Regions from separate parts of the Marinomonas sp. 5E14-1 genome, predicted to be linked through region 1. Evidence: predicted binding sites of a transcription regulator. Region 1 holds the regulator's gene; each other region holds the start of a gene.
What was found. The regulator sigma-54, encoded in region 1, starts transcription at its own class of promoters, with help from an activator protein. The targets are predictions, from matches to a motif close to TGGCACNNNNNTTGCTNT.

Region 1 (2,185 bases):
TCAGAGAAACCTTAGACATCTGTGATAAAGCTTATATTGTGGGCAATGGATATATCATTGCTTCTGGTGATGCTAGTACAGTTATTAACAATGAACAGGTGAAAAAAGTCTATTTAGGTGATGACTTCCGCCTGTAACCCCTTATCATTACTGCAGAAAGGGAGTAGTATGCATAACTCGTTCCAATTCACTCAAATAAAAAGAGTTGCTCCATGAAGCAGTCTTTACAGTTAAAACTCGGTCAACAGCTGACCATGACACCCCAGCTGCAGCAAGCGATACGTTTGCTGCAGCTTTCTACGCTGGATCTTAAACAAGAAATTCATGAATTTCTTGAATCCAACCCTCTTCTTGAACTTGACGACGACGAACAAGGACAAGTAGAAGCACCAGCTAGCATCGAATCCAAAAGCACAGCAGAAACACCTGATATCAATACAAGTGAAGAAGCTCGTGTTGAATCAGAATGGACAGAAAGCATTCCTGAAGAGCTCTCAATAGATAGTAACTGGGATGACACCTACCAAAGTTCTGCAGCGATCAGCGACAACAATAACTATGAAGGTGACAGCGACTTCGAAAGCCGTAATGCGCCTGCAGAAAGCATACAAGATCATTTAATCTGGCAATTAAATTTAACTCACATGTCTGATCGAGACATTGAGATTGCATACGCAATTATTGAATGCGTACAACCAGATGGTTACCTAAGTATTACACCAAACGATATCTGCGAGTCCCTTTCGACCGAACTAGAAGAACTTGAAATAGAAGAAGTTATGGCAGTCCAACATAGACTGCAGCGTTTTGACCCTATTGGTGTTTGCTCTACCGATCTACGAGATTGCCTATTAGTTCAGCTAGAAGCATTTCAAAACCACCCTTTATACAAAAGCACGCATAACCTGATTGACAATTATTTGCCGCTTCTTGGCAGTCGTGACTTTGCGCAATTAAGCAGAAAAACAAAGCTAAAAGACGAAGCTCTTAAAGAAGTAGTTTGCTTAATACAACAACTTAATCCTCGTCCCGGCTCTGTTATTGATGCAGATGATACGGACTATGTCATTCCTGATGTCTCTGTCAAAAAACGCAATGGCAGCTGGCAAGTAGAGCTAAACAATGACGCTTTACCGCCTGTCAAAATAAACGAAACCTATTCTGCTATGGCTAGCACAGCGTCAACGCCCGAAGACGCGAGCTATATCAAGACGTCATTACAAGAAGCCAAGTGGTTCATGAAAAGTTTACAAAGCCGAAATGAAACCCTATTAAAAGTTGCCAGCTGTATTGTAAGCCGTCAAATTGACTTCTTTGAATTAGGTGAAGAAGCCATGAAGCCCATGGTACTTCACGATGTAGCCGAAGAAGTCGGCATGCACGAATCAACAATATCTAGGGTGACGACTCAAAAATACATACACACACCAAAAGGTATTTTTGAACTTAAATATTTCTTCTCCAGCCATGTCAACACAGCATCTGGCGGAGAATGCTCTTCTACAGCAATACGAGCCATGATTAAAAAGCTAGTAACAGATGAGCCAGCTAAAAAACCTTTAAGCGACAATAAATTAGCGACTATTTTGGCTGACCAAGGCATACAAGTTGCCCGCCGTACTGTTGCAAAATACCGCGAGGCGATGAACATACCGCCATCCAATGAACGCAAGCGATTGATCTAAACGGACACTACTTTATCATGCCATTAAAATCATTATTGAAAGCGGAACTTGTCTTTGCAAAACAAGAGATTGTCAGCAAAAAACGCGTTCTTGAGAACTTAGCGGAAGTCGCATCTAACAAACTACATTGCGATAACGAAGCGGTTTATGACGCTTTATTAGGCCGAGAAAAACTTGGCAGTACTGGAATAGGAAATGGTATAGCCATTCCTCACTGTCGTTTGGAATCCGCCAATCATACGGCAATCGTTGTGATGTCATTACAAAAACCGATTGACTTTGATGCGATTGATAAAAGAGCTGTAGATTTGATCTTCGCCCTCATCGTTCCACCTCACGAGTGTGACTCTCATTTATCGACATTGGCGCAGATTGCAGAATTAGCACAATCGCCACAATCTTTAGATAAATTAAGAACCGCTCAAACAAACGAAGAGCTATTTAATATATTTGATTCGTTAATATAGGAAGCACGCATGCAAGAAAAGTCTATTACTATC
Region 2 (2,185 bases), on a different contig from region 1:
CGAATGCTTTCAAGACCCGGTAAACGTGGGATATCTGCACAGCAAATGCTCATTAACTTCCTAATACTGCTTCTGTTTTAGATTGGAATACAGAGGTTAAAACACCGTAGACAATAATCGCAACAAACACACCCACAATTGGAGGAACAACAGGCGAAAAGTAAGCTGCTGAAGAAGCTACTGCGTAAGATCCAAGACCCAGCCAATTAAAGTTGGGTAATTTTGACTCGCTCAATAATGGGTACTGGCCTTTATGACGTAACCAAAAGTCCGCCATGATAACGCCACCGATTGGAGGAATAAAAGTACCTAATAAAATCAGGAAAGGAATTAAGAAATTATACATACCAAATACAGCCATAATCGTACCAATGGCAGCACCAATCACAGTGACTGTTCTTCGTTTGTCAGTACGAATTAGGTTGCAACCTGCTACCGCGAAGTTGTAGATCGTATTGTCTTGTGTTGTCCAAATATTCATAAACAACATTAGAACCGCCAACACTAAGAAACCTTGTGCCAACATAACATCAACAATGTCTGCTTGTTGATAGATGAGTGTGCCCAATGCGCCGGTAAAAACCATAAGGCCATTGCCGATGAAGAACGCTGCTAGAGTTGCCCAAACAGCGACTTTGCCGCTGCTGGCAAAACGGCTCCAGTTGGTTGCTTGTGTACCACCACTGATAAATGTACCAATCACAATAGTAACAGCGGCCGTGAAGCTTAAGCTTTCTATGGGCTCAATACTTAATAAAGCAGACATGCCGCCTATATCAACTAGACCTGTGTATAGGCTAATCAAAATAAAAATCAACATCAGTGGAACAGCAATACGAGATAGGATGTCCATGCCTTTAATACCGATCATCGCTGTAACACAGAAAGCCATACCGAATAAAATCATTAAAGGTGTTTGCCATGCTTCTGGAATGCTGGTGATTTTGACCAAGACAATGGCAAGTGTTGCGGTTCCCCATGCGTACCAACCAATTTGAGTGAAACCAAGCACAAAGTCGGATAACTTGCTGCCGATCTCACCAAAGCAAAAACGTCCCATCAAAACGCTGTTCAAACCACTTTTATAAGCTATAAAAGCTAAAGCAGCAGCATAAGTGCCTAGTAATAAATTACCAACAAAAATTACTAGGAGTAACTCAGAAAAAGAAAAAGCTGTGCCTAATGTTCCACCCGCCCACATGGTGGCAGTGAAAAAGGTAAAGCCGAGCAAAATGAACGCCATTGGTAATAAACCACTGCGTTTGTTTTGCGGTACCTCAGTTAATGGATAATCGGATTGCGTCATGCTCATCTCCTATAATAAATAGGCCAACATAGCCTTTAGGTTAGGTGTGTAAAATGCGGATTTGTACTTCCCCGTACTTGTAAGCAACTAATGAACCAATTTTATGTCACATAAGGGGAGCAAAATCTTTTGTGGCGAGATAACGAAACAATATTGGAAATGATTAGGCGCTTTATACAAGAATGGAGTTTTAATGATTCGCTATAGGGATATTTTGTATTGATAGCGTGCGCTAATAAGTGGCACTAAGTAAGCAGTAATGAATGGCCGTAATCTGTGAGGAGTTATTCAGGCTATCGGAATGTTAGTTTTTATTTATTAGTTAGATGGGTTGCTAAAGGTTATAACTATATGCAGTCAAATGAAACAAATAACTAAAGCAAGCAGGAGAGTCCCTTATGTCTAATGAAGGCAAGTGTCCATTTAATCATGGTGCCACTGCACCAGCACCTCAGTCTGCCGCTCGCGGTACATCAAATAAAGATTGGTGGCCAAACCAATTGAATGTAAACCTTTTACACCAGCACTCTCAAAAATCTAACCCAATGGGTGAAGACTTTGATTATGCAGAAGAGTTTAAAACATTAGATCTTGAAGCTGTACGTCAAGATTTATATGCGTTAATGAAAGATTCACAAGACTGGTGGCCGGCAGATTACGGGCACTATGGGCCATTTTTTATTCGTATGGCCTGGCATAGTGCAGGAACTTACCGTACCTCTGATGGGCGCGGTGGCTCAGCGTCAGGCACTCAACGTTTTGCACCATTAAACAGTTGGCCTGATAATGTTAACTTAGACAAAGCACGTCGTTTGGTCTGGCCAATCAAGCAAAAATATGGACGTAAAATCTCTTGGGCCGATCTGATGATTCTTGCAG
Region 3 (2,185 bases), on a different contig from region 1:
ATTTCCGTTATGACTTACAGTAAAGCTGGTTTGCATCGCTTTTTTGATGGTACCTACCCCTAACGTGGCTGCTATAGGCATAGAAGCCAACATATGAGCGCCATCAAGTACATTAAACGCAACTTTGTCACGAATGCTAGCCCAAGATGCTTCTTTAGAAAGCTCTACATCTACACCCTCTGAAACGAAGAAGCCCTTTTCTTTTGCAATAACAAAAGGGGCACAATCTATTAATGGAATGAATCCAATACGAACGGTCCCGTTATGCAAAGGTGTCGTATTCTCTTGTTTTGGGCTCACTTTGCACCTCCCATGAGTTCCATTACCGATATAATGTTACGTGCGACCTCTGTCATACGTTGGCTGCGGTCCATGGCTAACTTTCTTAATGCTTTGTAGGCGGCCGGTTCATCACATTGTTGATGTTTCATAATTAAACCTTTCGCTTTATCAATAAGTTTTCTGTCTTCTAATTGGCTCTTGACTGTTTCCAGTTCCGACCTTAAGGCGTGAAATTCGCGAAACCTCGCAATAGCTACTTGTAACAGCGCTTTGACACTTCCGCTATTAACACCATCAACTACATATGCACTGACGCCAGCTCTAATGGCTGCTTCAACGTGTCGTGAGTCATCTTCTTCGGCAAACATTACAATTGGACGAGGGTTATCTTGGGTAAGGCGAGACATATTTTCTAATATATCTCGATCGGGAGATTCAATATCAATAATAACCATATCAGGCTGATATTGATTAACAGCTTCCGTTAGATTTTTGGCATTCTCAAGGCGCCTAATGACACGATAACCACTGTCTGTCATTGCTTGCTCAACAATGGCTGCTCGGGCAGGCTCATTATCAACAAGCATGATGGTTAACTCTTTCTCTGGGGGCGCAGACATAGTGCACTCTCTTAAAAAATATAAAAATATAAAAATATACTTTTATATACTGCAAGATATGCGCCATTTTAAAGCCTAAAAAGAAAAGGCAATTTTTCGTAAAATCCCTGTATTAACAAGGCCCTATAAAAAATAGAGAAAGAAAAAGAAACCTAAAGAAAAGGAGGAGAGCGATTTGGTGCACAAAGATCCAGTTAAAGCCCCGAAATGAGGCGCGTTGTTATTAATTTTGAGCTAGCAAAGCCAAAGCCAATCGGTCTTTTGTATTGGTTTTTTTGAAGATAGATGTCAAATGAGCTTTTACTGTACGTTCAGTAATCCCCATCTCATTTGCTATATCTCTGTTTGACAACCCTCGAGCAACCAATTGAGTCACATCTAATTCTCGATCGGATAGCCCTTCAAGCTCATTTTCAGACACAGCATTAGCAGCAGACTGTGAAATGAGTTGCTGAATGAAAGCCTTTCCACCCCAAATTTCCCCAGAATCAACAACAGACAATACCAACGACAATTGCTCTTTACCAATATAAGGATTGCACTGGCCACTCACACCAACAGAAAAAAGCCTTAGCGCTGCTGCTTGGCTCGATTGATTCGGAAAAACGATTATTTTTTGATATGGGAACTCTTCACGTAAAGCAACAACGTCCTCAACATGTTTCGCAAAACCATTATCCGCCAAGTAAATAAAGCAATAACGAAAGTCCGCAGATAGACCTTGTAATGATCGACGAACTTCTTCTCTACTCTCAACTCGAAATAAATCTACATTGACACTAACTATTTGATTCCAATGCGTCCATACAGCATCATCGGTATTCCAACATAATATTTTCAAAGCAGATCTCGTTATTTTGTCAGTTTCCACTGAAATGATTCTAACCAGTAGAAAACATTGCCATTGTTAACATTTGTTACAAGCCAAGAATTACAAATTTATTTTTGTAATTATCTCTCTCTAAGGGCGTTATTCTTTGCTTTCAAAATAGGCTTCAATAAATAATCAAGTAACGTTTTCTTACCTGTAATAATGTCTACAGTAGATTGCATACCTGGAATAATCGACAGTTTTGAATCGTCACTTCCTAAGTAATTTTTGTTTGTTCTCACGCGAACAAGATAAAAGCTGTTTCCCTCTTCGTCTAAAATTGTATCAGCACTGATATTTTCAACTACACCATTTAATCCACCAAAAATGGCAAAGTCATAAGCAGAAAGTTTAACAACAGCATTAAACCCAGGTTGGATAAAACCAATGTTTTCTGGTCTAACTTTCGCTT
Region 4 (2,185 bases), on a different contig from region 1:
ACACTGTCGATTTCTCTTAAACGAGGGCCATCATTCCAAAGTACCTTGTAGTTCTGTGGTAACACACTAAAGAATTCTAGAGCATGGCGGTATTGCTCTTCTGTTGCTCTGTCTAAGCCGATGATGATTTCAGAAAGGTAAGGAACCTGTTGCAAATGCTTAATGATATTCGGCATTGCATCTGTTTCTAGTTCAGAATACAGGCAAGGCAAAATAAGAGACATAGGACGTGTTTTTGCAAACTCGCACAGCTCTTTTTCCATTTCTTCTAACGGGCGGTTCGCCAAGTTATGGAGTGTCGTAATGATGCCGTTCTGATGAAAATCGCCCATGAAAATCTCCTAATAAAATACAAATAATAATTTTTGTTTGAGTAAATCTAAAAACCACAAAGCTAAATAATACCTTGTTTGCTTAATACTAAATCTATGGCTTGCGCCCAACCTTCTGGTCCATAACCATCGGTCAACCAAGCGTCGATACGATTAGGGACTTCTGGTGGCGCATGCACTGGCGAGCGTATAACAACCGGAATATCGGCTTCGCTTAACATGCCAATGTCATTTTCACCGTCGCCCAACGCCATAGTGGTAATTTCCTCGTCACTTTGGCTGGCGTACAAATCGGTTAGCCAAAGCATGGCATTGGCTTTATCGCAGTGTTTGCCCATTAAATGGGAGAAACGACCGCCTTTTTGAATTTGCACACCAAAAGGCGCTAGGTATTCTCTTAACTGGTTTAATGCCACATTTGAATCTGTCCAGACCATAGGTTCAGTGAACTCTCGTTGCATGGCTAATGTGGCGTTCTCTTCATTCAAGCCGGTTAATGTCATCAGCTCTTGGCAGGAAATATCGCTGAAACGCTTGAAAGTGTAGTTGTCTTTCTGGCTGTCTGTTAGCTCAATCAAAGTGCTGCGCTTGGGGCCAAAGGCTTTTACCCAATAGTCGCCACAATCTTCTAATTCTTCATCGATAAAGAGGGACAAATGCTTAGGAATATAAACAGCAGAACCGTTCTCTACGATGAAAGGATCTTGGTGATCCAACGCCTCTCGCAAAGAAAGTAATTCATGAAATGTCTTGCTGGTATTGATAACACAAGGAATAGAAAAGGTTTTTAACGACTGTAATGCCGTTTGTGCGGGAACAAAACTGTATGTGTGATGGTCAAGTAAAGTACCATCTAAATCCGAAAATACTAGAAGACTCGTCATGTAGATTCCATATTTAGGTGACCAAAAATAACTGGTCAGCGTTACTGTTAGGCTTGCAAAACTGGTGCCAGTGATTAAAACTGGCCGAATTTCTCCAACTAAGGTACTGGTTCAGGTTAACTGAACTTTTAAACAAATAAATGACAGCTTCACTACGGTTATATGTCTTAATTGCTCTCTCCTTATTAGCCTTTGCGGCCAACTCTATACTCTGTCGATTAGCGTTAGATGGCGGATTAATTGACCCAGCTAACTTCACCATGTGGCGCTTAGTCAGCGGTGCTATTACCTTGGCATTGCTTTGTGTTTTGCAAAGCATGAAGCAAAACAGCATCTCTCTAAAAAAGGTGTGGTTAGAGGGTAGTTGGTTATCTGCGTTTTCGCTGTTTATTTATGCGATTGGCTTCTCTTACGCTTACGTCACATTAGAGACAGGGATTGGTGCGCTGATACTTTTTGGTGCTGTTCAACTAACACTGATTCTGATGGCAGTTTGGGCAGGGCAGAAGCTTAAATCCCTTGAGTGGATCGGCTTAATTGTTGCCTTTGCGAGCTTTGTGTATTTGGTCTTTCCGACCTTGTCTTCGCCTTCATTGATTGGCTTTATCTTAATGACATTCGCAGGCATTGCTTGGGGACTTTACACTTGGCGTGGAAAGATTTCTTCACTGCCATTATTCGCGACTGCATCCAACTTCATACGCACTGTACCTATTCTAATTATTGCTTTGATATGTATTGGTTTTTTGGAAGGCTACAGCTTAACAACCGGCAGTTCAGAGGGGATAATATTCGCCATTGTTTCAGGGGCTTTAATGTCAGGTGTTGGTTATGCACTTTGGTACGCTGTATTGCCTTCGCTTAGTGCTTCTTTAGCAGCTGTTTTGCAATTGTTAGTGCCAATTATCGCAACGATTGGCGGCGTTATTTTTGCCAGTGAGGCTGTTACTTTGCATCTCATTATTGCAA

Region 2: codB (cytosine permease) is a predicted target of sigma-54. The motif match lies at 1,387-1,404, and genes of this name have one in related genera.
Region 3: ABFY09_RS08465 (ANTAR domain-containing protein) is a predicted target of sigma-54. The motif match lies at 951-968, and genes of this name have one in related genera.
Region 4: ABFY09_RS00335 (HAD-IIB family hydrolase) is a predicted target of sigma-54. The motif match lies at 1,269-1,286, and genes of this name have one in related genera.

The regions. Positions count from the first base shown of each region.
Region 1 covers NZ_JBDXMW010000004.1:41,093-43,277, reverse strand. Annotated here, with positions in the region: gene lptB (LPS export ABC transporter ATP-binding protein) at 1-137, shown strand, start outside; gene ABFY09_RS04500 (RNA polymerase factor sigma-54) at 213-1,685, shown strand; gene ptsN (PTS IIA-like nitrogen regulatory protein PtsN) at 1,703-2,152, shown strand; gene ABFY09_RS04490 (HPr family phosphocarrier protein) at 2,162-2,185, shown strand, end outside.
Region 2 covers NZ_JBDXMW010000003.1:31,275-33,459, reverse strand. Annotated here, with positions in the region: gene ABFY09_RS03095 (PucR family transcriptional regulator ligand-binding domain-containing protein) at 1-53, opposite strand, end outside; gene codB (cytosine permease) at 53-1,306, opposite strand; gene katG (catalase/peroxidase HPI) at 1,705-2,185, shown strand, end outside.
Region 3 covers NZ_JBDXMW010000007.1:152,074-154,258, reverse strand. Annotated here, with positions in the region: gene ABFY09_RS08470 (ABC transporter substrate-binding protein) at 1-300, opposite strand, end outside; gene ABFY09_RS08465 (ANTAR domain-containing protein) at 297-902, opposite strand; gene ABFY09_RS08460 (response regulator transcription factor) at 1,126-1,743, opposite strand; gene ABFY09_RS08455 (HlyD family type I secretion periplasmic adaptor subunit) at 1,854-2,185, opposite strand, start outside.
Region 4 covers NZ_JBDXMW010000001.1:69,984-72,168, reverse strand. Annotated here, with positions in the region: gene ABFY09_RS00340 (glycosyl transferase) at 1-332, opposite strand, end outside; gene ABFY09_RS00335 (HAD-IIB family hydrolase) at 395-1,216, opposite strand; gene ABFY09_RS00330 (DMT family transporter) at 1,357-2,185, shown strand, end outside.